One region of the Pseudomonas sp. NY15372 genome, then DNA from elsewhere that is predicted to be linked to it. Evidence: predicted binding sites of a transcription regulator. Region 1 holds the regulator's gene; the other holds the start of a gene.
What was found. Region 1 encodes sigma-54, which starts transcription at its own class of promoters, with help from an activator protein. Its sites were predicted from a motif close to ANTGGCATNNANNTTGCTNT; they were not measured.
Positions count from the first base shown of each region.

Region 1 (7,949 bases):
CATCCGGCATCAGATCGATGGCACCGCGCAGGCCCACGGCCTGCAGCTTCATCAGGACGATGTCGCGAATCATCTCGTCCGACAGCTGGGTATGGACCCGCAATGGAAAGGCGACGTTCTCGAATACGTCAAGATCGGTGAACAGGGCGCCGCTCTGGAACAATACGCCCATCTGCTTGCGCGCATCGAACAGGTCGCCCCGCGACAGGGTCGGCAGGTTCTGCCCGGCGACCCAGACTTCGCCGCCCGAAGGGCGCAACTGTGCGCCCATCAGGCGCAACAGCGTGGTCTTGCCGCACCCGGAAGGCCCCATGATGCCGGTGACCTTGCCACGGGGGATGCGTATGTCCACATTGCTGAAAATGCTGCGCGAACCGCGCTTGAAGGAAACCCCCTTCAACTCGACCGCGTAGGCGCTATCCACACTCATCTAGACTCCTTGCGATGCAGCCTCGTCTCAATGGACGCCTGCCCTCTTCATGAAGGCACACGCGCCAACGGCGGGCCGAATAGCGGCGAACTATAGCACCGCTGCAAGGTGCGCCCCAAGGCCATCACGCAGGCTGTTCAGGCCAACGACAGCCAGTACGACAATCGATGGATGAGCCTTTCGTACATTGCAGCTATAATCGGCGCCTTTTTATCAGACATTGCTTTTCGACATGAGCCAATCCAGCGAGCTGATCCAATCCGCCCAGCGCACCCTGCGCCTGGAACTCGAAGCCGTAGAGGGCCTGCTGCCGCGTATCGACGACAACTTCGTCAAGGCCTGCGAGCTGATCCTGGCCAGCACGGGCCGGGTCGTCGTCCTCGGCATGGGCAAGTCGGGCCACATCGGCAACAAGATCGCCGCGACCCTGGCCAGCACCGGCACGCCGGCGTTCTTCGTGCACCCGGCCGAAGCCAGCCATGGCGACATGGGCATGATCACTCGTGATGACGTCATCCTGGCCCTGTCCAACTCCGGCAGCACCGCCGAGATCGTCACCCTGCTGCCGCTGATCAAGCGCCTGGGCATCCAGATGATCAGCCTCACCGGCAACCCCGACTCGCCCCTGGCCCAGGCCGCCGAGGTCAACCTCGACGCCAGCGTCGCCCAGGAGGCCTGCCCGCTGAACCTGGCACCCACCTCCTCCACCACCGCGGCCCTGGTCCTGGGCGACGCCCTGGCCATCGCGCTGCTCGAGGCTCGCGGCTTCACCGCCGAGGACTTTGCCTTCTCCCACCCGGGCGGTGCCCTGGGCCGTCGCTTGCTGCTGAAGGTGGAAAACGTCATGCACACCGGCGAGGCGCTGCCGATCGTGCAGCGTGGCACTCTGCTCAAGGACGCCCTGGTAGAGATGTCGCGCAAGAGCCTGGTGGGCATGACCGTGGTCCTGGAAGCCGACGGCCGCCTGGCCGGGGTGTTCACCGACGGCGACCTGCGCCGCGCCCTGGAACGCAACATCGACGTGCACAAGACCATCATCGACCAGGTGATGACCGTGCACGGCAAGACCGCCCGCGCCGAGATGCTCGCCGCCGAGGCCCTGCGCATCATGGAAGACAACAAGATCAACGCACTGGTGGTGGTCGACCAGAACGACCGCCCGACCGGCGCCTTGAACATGCATGACCTGCTGCGCGCAGGCGTGATGTGATGGAGGACAACACGATGAACCCGGATCTGCTGCAACGCGGCAAAGCCATCAAGCTGGCGGTCTTCGACGTCGACGGCGTGCTCACCGATGGGCGCCTGTACTTCCTCGAGGACGGCAGCGAGTTCAAGACCTTCAACACCCTCGACGGCCATGGCATCAAGATGCTCATGGCTTCGGGCGTGACCACCGCTATCATCAGCGGGCGCAAGACGCCGGTGGTCGAGCGCCGGGCCCGCAACCTCGGCATCCCACACCTGTTCCAGGGCCGCGAGGACAAACTTGTGGTGCTCGACGGCCTGCTCGCCGAACTGGGCCTAAGCTATGAACAGGTCGCCTACCTGGGCGACGACCTGCCCGACCTGCCGGTGATCCGTCGCGTAGGCCTGGGCATGGCAGTGGCCAGCGCCGCACCGTTCGTTCGCCAGCACGCCCATGGTGTGACCCAGGCCCGCGGCGGCGAAGGCGCAGCCCGAGAGTTCTGTGAATTGATCATGCAGGCCCAGGGCAACCTGGACGCTGCCAACGCCAACTACCTCTAAGGCCGCACATGTTCAGCAAGAAAGCCCGAAATATCGTGCTGCTCGGTGCGATCGCCGCACTGCTGGTGGCGGTCGGCTACTGGAACATCAGCCCCGAGAGCTTCCTCGACAAGCCCGTGGCCCAGGTCGACGAAAGCGCCATCGACTACTACGCGATCAACGCCCACAGCGTGCAGTTCATGCCGGACGGCAAGATGCAGTACGAGATGACCGCCGACAAGGTCGAGCACCTAAAGGCCAGCGAAGTCTCCCTGCTGACCAAGCCCGACCTGCACTTGTACCGCGGTACCCAGTACCCATGGCACGTGCAGAGCGAGCGCGCCGAGGTCAACCCGGACGGCACCGAGGTCGAACTCATCGAGAAGGTCCGCGTGGCCCGCACCGATGAAAAGCAGCGCGAAATGATCGTCACCACGTCCCGCATGACCGTGTTCCCGCAGAAGCAATATGCGCAGACCGAGCAAGCCGTTAGAATCGACGGCGCCGGTGGGACCACTACGGGCAAAGGAATGAAAGCGTATTTGAAAGACGGCAGGATGGACCTGCTGTCCAACGTAAGAGGACAGTATGAGGCTCGTTAAAACCCTCCCCTTTTTGCTCAGCCTGAGCGCGGCACTGGGAAGCGCGAGCGCCTTGGCCCTGCCCAACGATCGTGACCAGCCTATCCGCATCCAGGCCGACAACGCTCACCTGGACGACAAGCAAGGCGTAGCCACCTATACCGGCGACGTGATCATCACCCAGGGCTCGATGATGATCAAAGGCAACACCGTGACCATCACCCGCGCCGCCTCCGGCGATATCGACGTGGTCACCTCGGTGGGCAACCTGGCGTATTTCGAGCAGCAGCAGAGCACCGCCAAGCCCGACAAGATGAAAGGCTGGGCCGTGACCATCCAGTACCAGGCGCAGAAGGACATGGTGATCCTCACCGACCGCGCCAAGGTCGAGAACGAAGGCAACACCACCGAAGGCGAGAAGATCGTCTACAACACCAAGACCCAGGTGGCCACCGCCGGTCGTGGTGGCAATGTGACCTCGCCGCGTCAGCGCATCGACATGGTGATTCAGCCGAAGAAGAAGGCCGAGTAAATGGCAACCCTCAAAGCCCAGCACCTGGCCAAGAGCTACAAGGGCCGCCAGGTCGTCCGCGACGTCAGCCTGTCGATCGACAGCGGCCAGATCGTCGGCCTGCTCGGCCCCAATGGCGCCGGCAAGACCACCTGCTTCTACATGATCGTCGGCCTGGTCCGCGCCGACCAGGGCCGCGTGCTGATCGACAACCTGGATGTCAGCCACCAGCCCATGCATGGCCGCGCCCGCGCCGGCATCGGCTATCTGCCCCAGGAAGCCTCGATCTTCCGCAAGCTGTCGGTGGCCGACAACATCATGGCCATCCTCGAGACCCGCAAGGACCTCGACCGCGACGGCCGCCGCAAGGAGCTGGAAAGCCTGCTGCAGGAGTTCCATATCAGCCACATCCGTGACAACCTCGGCATGAGCCTCTCCGGTGGCGAACGCCGCCGCGTCGAGATCGCACGGGCCCTGGCCACCGCGCCGAAGTTCATCCTGCTGGACGAACCCTTCGCCGGTGTCGACCCGATTTCCGTGGGCGATATCAAGCAGATCATCCATCACCTCAAGGCCAAGGGTATCGGTGTACTGATCACCGACCACAACGTCCGCGAGACGCTCGATATCTGCGAGACCGCCTACATCGTCAACGATGGACAACTGATCGCCGAAGGCGATGCCGAGACGATCCTGGCCAACGACCTGGTCAAGGAAGTCTACCTGGGCCACGAGTTCCGACTCTGAGCCCGGAGTCTGCCTGGGCACTGCTGCAAATGTTGCAGTGCTCTAGGCAAACGCTACAATTTCAGGCATATAACTTGCTTAAAATTGGCGCCCCGGCGCCCTTCGTGTAGTGGATGGCGCATGCGCGCCGGCGAACAAGGTATTAAGCCCCAGCCATGAAACCATCGCTCGTCCTAAAAATGGGCCAGCAACTGACGATGACACCGCAGTTGCAACAGGCCATCCGTCTGCTCCAGCTCTCCACCCTGGACCTCCAACAGGAAATTCAGGAAGCGCTGGAATCCAATCCGATGCTCGAACGTCAGGAAGACGGCGACGACTTCGACAACAGCGACCCCATGGCCGACAACGCCGAGAGCAAGCCCGTCGCCGAAGCCCAGGACAACAGTTTCCAGGAAAGCACGGCCAACGCCGAAACCCTGGAAGAAGGCGAATGGAACGAACGCATCCCCAACGAACTGCCCGTGGACACGGCCTGGGAAGACATCTACCAGACCAGTGCCAGCAGCCTGCCGGCCAGCGATGACGACGAGTGGGACTTCACCACCCGCACCTCCACCGGCGAGAGCCTGCAGAGCCACCTGCTGTGGCAGTTGAACCTGGCACCGATGTCCGACACCGACCGGCTCATCGCCGTGACCTTGATCGACAGCATCAACGGCCAGGGTTATCTGGAGGACAGCCTCGAGGAGATCTGCGCAGGCTTCGACCCCGAGCTGGATATCGAACTGGATGAAGTGGAGGCCGTACTGCACCGCATCCAGCAGTTCGAGCCCGCCGGCATCGGTGCACGCAACCTCGGCGAATGCCTGTTGCTGCAACTGCGCCAGTTGCCAGCCAACACGCCGTGGATGGCCGAGGCCCAGCGCCTGGTCACCGATTTCATCGACCTGCTCGGCAGCCGCGACTACAGCCAGCTGATGCGCCGCATGAAGCTCAAGGAAGATGAACTGCGCCAGGTCATCGAACTGGTACAGAGCCTCAACCCGCGCCCAGGCTCGCAGATCGAGTCCAGCGAGCCGGAGTACGTGGTGCCGGATGTCATCGTGCGCAAGGACAACGACCGCTGGTTGGTGGAACTCAACCAAGAAGCGATCCCCCGCCTGCGGGTCAACCCGCAATACGCAGGTTTCGTCCGCCGCGCCGACACCAGCGCCGACAACACGTTCATGCGCAACCAGTTGCAGGAGGCGCGCTGGTTCATCAAGAGCCTGCAGAGCCGCAACGAAACGCTGATGAAGGTCGCCACGCAAATCGTCGAACACCAACGCGGCTTCCTCGATCAGGGCGACGAGGCGATGAAGCCGCTGGTACTGCATGACATCGCCGAAGCGGTGGGCATGCACGAGTCGACCATTTCCCGGGTCACCACGCAGAAATACATGCACACCCCGCGTGGCATCTACGAATTGAAATACTTTTTCTCGAGCCATGTGAGCACCTCCGAAGGCGGTGAATGCTCGTCTACGGCGATCCGCGCGATCATCAAGAAACTGGTTGCAGCGGAAAATCAGAAAAAGCCATTGAGTGACAGCAAGATCGCTGGTTTACTGGAGGCACAAGGCATCCAGGTAGCCCGTCGCACCGTCGCCAAGTACCGCGAGTCCCTCGGCATCGCACCGTCGAGCGAGCGCAAGCGACTGATGTAGCCCCTGGCTGTGCCATAGCGTTTCAGTGGCAGGTGCAATACCTGCCCTTTATGCACGGGCAACAAAGGAGAAGCTGTATGCAAGTCAACATCAGTGGACAGCATGTAGAAGTCACCCAACCACTGCGTGAGTACGTACTCGAGAAGCTCGCCCGGGTGGAAGGACATTTCGACAAGATCACCAACGTCACGGTGATCATGAAAGTCGAGAAACTGCAGCAGAAGGTCGAGGCCACGCTCCAGATTCCCGGCGGAGAAGTGGTTGCCAACGCCGAACACCAAGACATGTATGCAGCGATCGACGCCCTGGCTGACAAGCTCGACCGCCAACTGAAAAAACATAAGGAAAAACAGCAAAGCCTGCTGCAAGGTGCAGCCGCCCGCTGATCCCTCTCATCCATGATCCGACTTGAAACCATCCTGACCCCCGGCCGTTCCCTCGTGAACGTGCCGGGCGGCAGTAAGAAGCGCGCCCTGGAAAAGGTCGCCAACCTGATCGCCGAGCAAATTCCCGAACTGGAGATGCAAGACGTCTTCGATAAACTGATTGCCCGCGAGAAACTGGGTTCCACCGGCTTCGGCAATGGCATCGCCATTCCCCACTGCCGGCTCGAAGGCTGCACGGCCCCCGTCAGCGCCCTGCTGCACCTGGATGCTCCTATCGACTACGACGCCATCGATGGCGCGCCCGTGGACCTGCTGTTCGTCCTGCTGGTGCCGGAAGCTGCCACCGATGCGCACCTTGAACTGCTGCGCCAGATCGCCAGCATGCTCGATCGCAAGGAGGTTCGCGATCGCCTGCGTGCCGCCGACAGCAGCGAGGCCCTGTACCAGGTAGTCCTGGACGCACAGAACGAGCACTGAACATGCGCCTGATCATCGTCAGCGGCCGGTCCGGCTCCGGCAAAAGTACCGCCCTCGATGTCCTGGAAGACAACGGCTATTACTGCATCGACAACCTGCCCGCCGGGTTGTTGCCGCAACTGGCCGAAAACGCACTGATCAACACCGAGCTGTTGCAACCGAAGGTGGCCGTTTCCATCGACGCACGCAACCTGCCCAGCCACCTGAGCCGCTTCCCCGACCTGCTCGAAGATGCCAGGAGCCGGCATATCCAATGCGACGTGCTGTACCTGGACGCCGACGAGGAGACGCTGCTCAAGCGTTTCTCCGAGACCCGCCGGCGCCACCCGCTGACCAACGCCAACCGCTCCCTGGCAGAAGCGATCCGCGTCGAGAGCGAGCTACTCGGCCCGATCTCCGACCTGGCCGACCTGAAGATCGACACCACCAACCTGAACCTCTATCAGCTGCGAGACTCGATCAAGCTGCGCCTGCTCAACCAGCCTGAGCCCGGCACCGCCTTCCTGGTCGAGTCCTTCGGGTTCAAGCGTGGCATGCCCGTGGACGCCGACCTGGTGTTCGACGTACGCTGCCTGCCCAACCCGTACTGGAAGCCGGAACTGCGTGAGCATTCCGGGTTGGACCAGCCAGTGATCGACTACCTTGCCACCCAGCCGGACGTCGAGGAGATGTTCCAGGACATTTCCAGCTACCTGCTCAAATGGCTGCCCCGCTTCGCTGCCAGCAACCGTGCGTATGTCACCATCGCCATCGGCTGCACCGGCGGGCACCACCGCTCCGTGTACCTGACCGAGCGCTTGGGCCAGTTGCTGCAACAATCCCTGAAAAACGTCCAGGTCCGCCACCGCGACCTCTAGCCCACAGGATATCCGCCCCACGATGCCCGCCCGCGAAATCACCATCATCAACAAGCTTGGCCTGCATGCCCGGGCGGCGGCCAAGTTCGTCGGCGTGGCCGGCCGCTTCCCCTGCCAGGTCAGGGTCGGGCGCGCGCCGGACAAGCTGGTGGATGGCAAGAGCATCATGGCGGTGATGATGCTGGCGGCGGGCAAGGGCACCTCGGTGCACCTGCATACCGAGGGCGAGCAGGACAACGAAGCCATGGAAGCACTGGTCGAGTTGATCAACAATTACTTCGATGAAGGTGAGTAACCCACTGAAGTCGTAATCCTTGTGGATCTGCAACTCAAGACATCGCCGTATCCAGCACCATCATCAAACAGAACCCGATGCACAGCCCCAGGCCGGCTAACCGGTGATGCCCATTGCTACGCGACTCCGGGATGATCTCCTGGGTCACTACCAGCAACATCGCCCCCGCCGCACACGCTAGGCCGAGCGGTAGCAGCAATTGGGCAACGTTCACCAGCCAGGCACAGATCACCGCTGCCAGAGGCTCTACCAGCCCCGAAGCCGTCGCTTTTGCCCCGAAAAATATCC
Region 1 covers NZ_JBLUPY010000004.1:159,156-167,104, reverse strand. Annotated here, with positions in the region: gene ACNFG0_RS05280 (ATP-binding cassette domain-containing protein) at 1-430, opposite strand, end outside; gene ACNFG0_RS05275 (KpsF/GutQ family sugar-phosphate isomerase) at 663-1,640, shown strand; gene ACNFG0_RS05270 (KdsC family phosphatase) at 1,655-2,179, shown strand; gene lptC (LPS export ABC transporter periplasmic protein LptC) at 2,188-2,760, shown strand; gene lptA (lipopolysaccharide transport periplasmic protein LptA) at 2,747-3,271, shown strand; gene lptB (LPS export ABC transporter ATP-binding protein) at 3,272-3,997, shown strand; gene ACNFG0_RS05250 (RNA polymerase factor sigma-54) at 4,153-5,646, shown strand; gene hpf (ribosome hibernation-promoting factor, HPF/YfiA family) at 5,724-6,032, shown strand; gene ptsN (PTS IIA-like nitrogen regulatory protein PtsN) at 6,045-6,509, shown strand; gene rapZ (RNase adapter RapZ) at 6,512-7,366, shown strand; gene ACNFG0_RS05230 (HPr family phosphocarrier protein) at 7,389-7,661, shown strand; partial or broken gene ACNFG0_RS05225 (ZIP family metal transporter) at 7,696-7,923, opposite strand.

Region 2 (7,949 bases), on a different contig from region 1:
GCTTGTTGCGATAGCGCTGGATCTGCTCGGCGCTGCAGCGACAGCGCCCGGTAGGGTCGCCCAGGTAGCCACACGGGCAAGGGTTCATTGCCGCCACCAACTGAAAGCGCGCCGGGAAACGCACCCGATCTCTGGCCCGCGCCACCACGATCTCGCCAGACTCCAAGGGTTCGCGAAGCACCTCCAGCACGCGCCGCTCGAATTCCGGCAGCTCATCCAGAAACAGCACGCCATGGTGCGCCAGGGTGATCTCCCCCGGTTGCGGCCTGCTGCCTCCGCCGACCAATGCCGGCCCGGACGCCGAGTGGTGCGGATGGCGAAACGGGCGCTGCGGCCAGCAGTCCAGCGGCTTGTGGCCGCTGACCGACTGGATTGCCGCCACTTCCAGGGCTTCGCGTTCATCCAGCGGGGGGAGCAGCCCCGGCAAACGGCTGGCCAGCAGCGTCTTGCCAGTACCTGGCGGGCCGGTGAACAGCAGATTGTGCGCACCTGCGGCAGCCACCAGCAGGGCACGTTTGGCTGCCGCCTGGCCTTGCACTTCGCTCAGGTCAGGGTAGGGCCGGCTGCGCAGCAACAAACCATTAGCGGCATAGGGCGCCAGCGGCACCTGGCCATTGAGATGGGCGACCAGCTCCAGAAGATGGCCCACGGCATACACCGCCAGGCCGCTCGCCAGGCTGGCCTCCTCGGCATTTTCCTTGGGCACTACCAATGCCCGCCCGGCCTCTCGGGCGGCCAGCGCGGCAGGCAGTACGCCTTGCACTGGCCGTAGGCCGCCCGACAACGCCAGTTCACCGATGCATTCGATTTCACCCAGCGTCGCCACCGGAACCTGGCCGTTGGCCGCCAGGATGCCCAGGGCGATGGCCAGGTCATAACGGCCGCCATCCTTGGGCAGGTCGGCGGGGGCGAGGTTCTGGGTGATGCGCCGGGCTGGGTAGTCCAGGCCGGAGTTGACGATGGCACTGCGCACCCGGTCCTTGCTTTCCTTGACCGTGGCTTCGGGCAGCCCGACCAGGGTCAAGGTAGGCAGGCCGTTGGCCAGGTGGGTTTCGACACTGACAGCAGGCGCCAGCACACCGACCTGGGCGCGGCTATGGACGAGGGCGAGGGACATGGACACTCCGTGATCGCTTGTGGGAACCGCTTCCTGCGGTTGGGCAAGCATAGAGCGCCAGGGAAGGGGCGGTTGCGAAAGAGTGCGTCGGGGTTTTACAGCGAACCGGGCCAAGGCCCTTCGCGGGTTTACCCGCGAAGAAGGGCAATAGCGGTCGTCATTGCTGGGCTGGCGGCGCGATCCGGGCTTCCAGCTCGGCCAGCTGTTTCTCAAGGGCTTCCAGACGGGCGCGGGTACGGGCCAGGACCACCATCTGGCTGTCGAATTCGTCCCGGCTGACCAGGTCCAGCTTGCTGAAGGCGCCTTGCATGAGGACCTTGAACTGGCTTTCCAGTTCGGCGCGAGGTTGGGCGGTATCGCCGCTGAACAGGCGAGAGGCCTGGTCGCTCAGGGCGTCGAGAAAGGCTTTTGGCGCGAGCATGTTGGGCTGTCCGCTGAATCATTGAAAGGAAGGCAGTGTAACACGCGCCTCGGTGGGGCTCGTGCTGCCCATTTTTTGCGCAATGTGGCCCGTCCGAATGCACCGTAATTGTGCGCCTTGGCTTTGATGGCGACTGGCCAAGTTTCTGCGATTAACACAACTCATTGTTTTTATTGAATTTATACGAACTGGCAAGGTTTCTGCTAAGACCTCTGCGAGCCATGCACTGATGCTGTACCTGAAACCAGACAGCGCGCATGCGCAGCTGGATGCCGCCGACGACGCGTTACAAAGCCAGGCGCTGCGCTTAGACTTGAGACGGGTTTGTTTTCCTGGGGCAAGTCCACCAAATCGGGAGAAGTTTCATGAAGCTAGTCACTGCCATCATCAAGCCGTTCAAGCTGGACGACGTGCGCGAGTCGCTGTCGGAAATCGGCGTGCAGGGCATCACCGTGACCGAAGTCAAAGGCTTCGGTCGGCAGAAAGGCCATACCGAGCTGTACCGCGGTGCCGAGTACGTGGTCGATTTCCTGCCCAAGGTGAAGATCGACGTCGCCATCGACGACAAGGACCTTGACCGGGTAATCGAAGCCATCACCAAGGCGGCCAACACCGGCAAGATCGGTGACGGCAAGATCTTCGTGGTCAATCTGGAGCAGGCCATCCGCATCCGTACCGGCGAAACCGATACCGACGCGATCTAAGCAACACCGCCTCACCAAACCCAACGCCCCAGGAGAAAACAACATGACTCTGCGTAAGATCGCAGGGCTAGGAGCCCTATTGTCCCTCGTAATGCCAGGCCTGGCCCTGGCAGAGGAAGCTGCCCCGGCGCTGAACTCCGGTGACACCGCCTGGATGCTCACCGCCACGGCGCTGGTGCTGTTCATGACCATTCCGGGCCTGGCATTGTTCTACGGTGGCATGGTGCGCTCGAAGAACGTGCTGTCGGTGATGATGCAATGCTTCGCCATCACCGGCCTGATGAGCATTCTCTGGGTCATCTATGGCTACAGCCTGGCATTCGATACCACCGGTATGGAAAAGGGCGTGGTCAACCTCAATTCCTTCGTCGGCGGCTTTTCCAAGGCATTCCTCAGCGGTGTCACGCCCCAGAGCCTGACCTCCGCCGCCGCGCTGTTCCCCGAAGCGGTGTTCATCACCTTCCAGATGACCTTCGCCATCATCACCCCGGCCCTGATCGTCGGTGCCTTCGCCGAGCGCATGAAGTTCTCCGCCATGCTGGTGTTCATGGGTGTGTGGTTCACCCTGGTGTATGCGCCAATCGCCCATATGGTCTGGAGCGGTGACGGCGCACTGATGTGGGACTGGGGCGTGCTGGACTTCGCTGGCGGTACCGTGGTGCACATCAACGCCGGTATCGCGGGCCTGGTCTGCTGCCTGGTCCTGGGCAAGCGCAAGGGCTACCCGACCACGCCGATGGCCCCGCACAACCTGGGCTATACCTTGATGGGCGCAGCGATGCTGTGGATCGGCTGGTTCGGCTTCAACGCAGGTTCCGCCGCCGCCGCCAATGGCACGGCCGGCATGGCCATGCTGGTCACCCAGATCGCCACCGCCGCTGCCGCACTGGGTTGGATGTTCGCCGAGTGGATCGGCCACGGCAAACCGAGCGCCCTGGGCATCGCCTCGGGTGTGGTCGCGGGCCTTGTGGCCATCACTCCGGCTGCCGGTACCGTCGGCCCGATGGGCGCGCTGGTGATCGGCCTGGCCTCGGGCGTGATCTGCTATTTCTGCGCCACCAGCCTCAAGCGCAAGCTCGGCTACGACGACTCCCTGGATGCCTTCGGCGTGCATGGTGTCGGCGGTATCGTCGGAGCCATTCTCACCGGTGTATTCGCAGCGCCGGCCCTGGGCGGGTTTGGTGCGGTCGAGGACATCGGCGCGCAGGTCTGGGTACAGACCAAGGGTGTGCTGTTCACCGTGGCCTACACCGCTATCGCAACCTACGTGATCCTCAAGGTGCTCGATGGCCTGATGGGGCTGCGGGTCAATGACGAAGAAGAATCGGTCGGCCTCGACCTGGCCCAGCACAACGAACGCGGCTACAACCTCTAGCTGCGACGCAGTAGAAATCGCCCGGTTCGCCGGGCTTTTTTTTGCCTGGAATTCGCTGTTTGGCGTAGGGCAAACGGTTTACCGGGCACGTTCGTGACATTCGTAAAAAACTTACAGGTTGCCAGGCGTTCAGGGAGCTTTGCTTTTTCCACGAGCGCGCTAGAATGCGCGCCGAAGGGTGTTCGATGAGCTGTCCACACACTTCCAAACCCTTTGCTAGGCTTGCAATAGCGCATGGCCAGCAGGTAATTGCCGGCGCTTTTTCCCGGCTGATGGCTCGATGATTTCTCAGGCGCTGCCAGGAGCAGGGCCTGTAGGGCGGCAGTTTCCCATCAGGAGATGGATGCCCGGGCAGTGGCCAACCCACGGCCAGTTGAATTTTCACTGGTGGACGCCGGTCTACGGCTCCACTGGTCTATAACTAACCTGCTTTTCGCAAGTCATGAGGTAGAACATGAGCGACGACGATCTGGAAAATGACGACCTCGAAGTAGGCGACGAAGACGAGGCCGATGAGGGCCTTGAAGCTGCGGCCGACGACGGCGCGGAAGACGCCGGCGATGACGACAGCCCTGCACCGGTTGCCAAGGGTAAAGCCAAGGCAGCGGTCTCGGTAGACGAGATGCCGAGCATGGAAGCCAAGCAGAAGGAGCGCGATGCGCTGGCCAAGGCTATGGAAGAGTTCCTTGCTCGTGGTGGCAAGGTTCAAGAGGTCGAAGCCAACGTGGTCGCCGATCCGCCCAAGAAGCCGGACAACAAGTACGGCAGCCGCCCTATCTGAGTGGCTGAATACAAAAAAGCCCGCCGTCGCTGCGGGCTTTTTTGTGGGCGGCGTTTTTGCAAAGTCGGTTCAGTCTCAATCACGGGACAAGCCCGCTCCCACAAGGCCCGCAAAATCAAATAGTTATGCGTTGTTCTATGAGAGAGCGGGCTTGCCCCGCGATTGGGGCGCAACGCGCCCCCAGTCAACGCCAGCGGGTCAGGACGTCCGGCAACTGGGAAAGCCGCTGGATCTCGGCATCCGGCGCCTGCTCGCCCGCCCAGGCCTTGCCCTGGGGGTTGAACCACACCGCCCGCAGCCCGGCGCGTTGGGCGCCGGCGATGTCGTCGCCGGGGTGGTCGCCGATGTGCACGGCGGCATCAGCCTGCACGTCGCCCCGGCGCAGGGCCTCCAGGAAGGGGGCCGGGTCCGGCTTGCCGATGCCCAGGTCTTCGGCGCACAGCGCAAAGCGGAAATAGTCCGCCAGCCCCAGGCGACGCACATCGGCGTTGCCATTGGTGACCACGCCAAGGATGTACTGGTGGCGCAGGATCTCCAGCACCGGTTGCACCTCGGGGAACACCTCGACCTGGTGGCGAGCGTGGAGGAATACCTCGAACCCTTCGTTGGCCAGTTCCTGCGCGTGTTTTTCGCTGTAGCCGACTTCCTCCAGGGCATGGAACAGTACCCGGCGGCGCAGGGCGCTGATCCGGTGTTTGAGGCCAGGCTCGGCTTGTACCAGGCGTTCGCGGATGGCGAACAGGTGTTCGACCGGAATCGGCCCCAGGCTCGGGGCGTTGGCCTCGAGCCAGTCGCGCAGGACGATCTCGGCACTGGCGATCACCGGTGCGGTGTCCCACAGGGTATCGTCCAGGTCGAAGGTGATCAGCTTGATGCTCATGAGTCTGTGCCTTTGCTGCGTTTGGCCCGAGGGTGGGCGCTGTCGTACACCGCGGCCAGGTGCTGGAAGTCCAGGTGGGTATAGATCTGCGTGGTGCTGATGTCGGCATGGCCGAGCATCTCCTGCACGGCGCGCAGGTCCTGGGACGATTCGAGCAGATGGCTGGCGAAGGAATGGCGAAGCATGTGTGGGTGCAGGTGCTGGCCGAGTTCGCGCTCGCCCGCCGTCTTGACCCGCATTTGGATGGCGCGTGGCCCAAGGCGCTTGCCCTGGCGGGTGACGAACACGGCGTTGTCGCGCGGTGCGCTGATACCCCGCAGCCTGAACCACGCCTGCAACGCCTCGCGGGCCTTGCGGCCGACCGGCAGGACACGGGCCTTGCCGCCCTTGCCCAGGACCTGGACCAACCCGCCAGCCAGGTCGAGGTGGTCCATATCGAGGTTGGTCAGTTCCGACAGACGCAGCCCCGACGAATAGAACAGTTCGAGGATGGCCTGGTCGCGCTGGGCGATGAAGTCGTCATCGACGCCGCCATCGAGCAATTGCAGGGCGCGGTCGGTATCGAGGGTCTTGGGCAGGCGCCGCTCGCCTTTGGGCGGCGACAAGCCGTTGGCCGGGTCGTGCTGGCACAGGCCTTCGCGGTTGAGGTAGCGGTACAGGCCGCGCACCGCCGAGAGCAGGCGCGCCAGGCTGCGGGACGACTGGCCGTGGTGGTGTTGGCGCGCCACCAACTGGCGCAGTTGCTGGACCTGCAGCGCCTCCCAGCCGGCGATGCCTTGGCTGTTGCAGTATTCGATGACCTTCTGCAGGTCGCGACGGTAGGCCAGCAGGGTGTGGTCGGACACCTGGCGCTCGTTGCGCAGGTGTGCGCAATAAGCCTCCAGCTGGCGTTCCATCAGCGCACCGGTCGCAGGGTCTGGGTGAAGCGTGGGACGACGCGGCCGAGCACTTCGGCGATGTAGCCGAGGAACAGGGTACCGACGCTGCTCTTGTAGTGTTGCGGGTCGCGGCTGCCAATCGCCAGCACGCCATGCAGACCCTGGTATTCCAGGGCGGCCACGGCACTGGAGCCGACTTCCTTGCGCTGCTCCTCGCCGAACAGGAAGGCCAGCTCGTGCTCGCGCAGGTTGCCGCTGACCGTCTTGCCACTGCCCAGGAGTGCGCCGATGGCCTGCTGGGCCTCGCCATTGCTGGCCCAGCGACCGACCGGCGCGGCCGTTTCGCCGAACAGGATCAGGCTGACGAAGGGCACCTGGAATTCCTGGCGCAGGCTGTCCTCGACCGCCATCACCACTTCTTCCAGGCTGCCGGCGTCGAGCAGGTCGAGAATCAGCCGGCGGGTCTTGTCGAACAGCCGGTCGTTGTCCCGGGCCACGTCCATCAGTTGCGACAGGCGGTGGCGCATCTCGATGTTGCGATCACGCAGCAGCTTGAGCTGGCGCTCCACCAGCGACACGCTGTCGCCGCGTTGGTGCGGAATGCGCTGTTCGACCAGCAACTCGTCGTGTTCGGCGAAGAAGGTCGGGTGGGCGCGCAGGTAGGCGACCACGGCCTCGGCATCGAGGTCCTGGGCCTGCTTGGGTGCAGCCTGGGGCTGATCGGTCATGGCGGTTACTCGCTTAAAGACGAACCTGTCCTTCGTAGACACGCACGGCGGGGCCGGTCATCAGTACGGGCTTGCCGGGGCCGGCCCATTCGATGTTCAGACGCCCGCCCGGCAGGTCGATGGTCACCGGCGAATCCATCCAGCCTTGGCTGATGGCAGCCACGGCAGCGGCGCAGGCGCCGGTACCGCAGGCCTGGGTCTCGCCGGCACCACGCTCCCATACACGCAGGTTGGCGCGATGGCGGTCGATGACCTGGATGAAGCCGGCATTGACCCGCTGCGGGAAGCGCGGGTGGTGTTCGATCTTCGGCCCCAGTTCATGCACCGGCGCGGTGCGCACGTCGTCGACGCGCAGCACCGAATGCGGGTTGCCCATGGAAACGGCGGCGATCGAATGGACCTGGCCGTCGACTTCCAGGGGGTAGCTAAGGGCCTGTGCATCGGCGACGAAGGGGATTTCGGCCGGGGCGAAGCGCGGTGGGCCCATGTCGACGCACACCTGGCCATCGTTGCGCACGTCCAGCTCGATGATGCCGCCCTTGGTTTCCACGCGGATGCGCTTCTTGGCGGTCAGGCGCTTGTCCAGCACGAAACGGGCGAAGCAGCGCGCGCCGTTGCCGCACTGTTCGACCTCGGAGCCATCGGCGTTGAAGATCCGGTAGCGGAAATCCACGTCCGGGTTGCTGGGAGCCTCGACGATCAGCAGCTGGTCGAAGCCCACGCCGGTGTGGCGGTCGCCCCATTGCTTGGCGTGCTTGGGCTGGATGTGCGCGTGCTGGCTGACCAGGTCCAGGACCATGAAGTCATTGCCCAGCCCATGCATCTTGGTGAAACGCAGCAGCATGGGGTCACTCCGGGAGCAGGCTTTCGCCGGCGAACAGTTCGGCGATGGTTTCCCGGCGACGGACCTCGAAGGCCTGGTCGCCGTCGACCAGCACTTCGGCACAGCGGCCACGGGTGTTGTAATTCGAGCTCATGACAAAACCATAGGCGCCCGCGGACTGCACGGCCAGCAAATCACCTTCGGCCAGGTCCAGCACACGCTCCTTGGCCAGGAAGTCACCG
Region 2 covers NZ_JBLUPY010000046.1:25,391-33,339, reverse strand. Annotated here, with positions in the region: gene ACNFG0_RS21050 (YifB family Mg chelatase-like AAA ATPase) at 1-1,117, opposite strand, end outside; gene ACNFG0_RS21045 (accessory factor UbiK family protein) at 1,275-1,538, opposite strand; gene glnK (P-II family nitrogen regulator) at 1,904-2,242, shown strand; gene ACNFG0_RS21035 (ammonium transporter) at 2,286-3,617, shown strand; gene sutA (transcriptional regulator SutA) at 4,072-4,398, shown strand; gene ACNFG0_RS21025 (HAD family hydrolase) at 4,583-5,278, opposite strand; gene xerC (tyrosine recombinase XerC) at 5,275-6,174, opposite strand; gene ACNFG0_RS21015 (DUF484 family protein) at 6,174-6,884, opposite strand; gene dapF (diaminopimelate epimerase) at 6,898-7,728, opposite strand; gene lysA (diaminopimelate decarboxylase) at 7,733-7,949, opposite strand, start outside.
Region 2: a site for sigma-54 is predicted at 1,726-1,745, ahead of glnK (P-II family nitrogen regulator). Genes of this name have one in related genera too.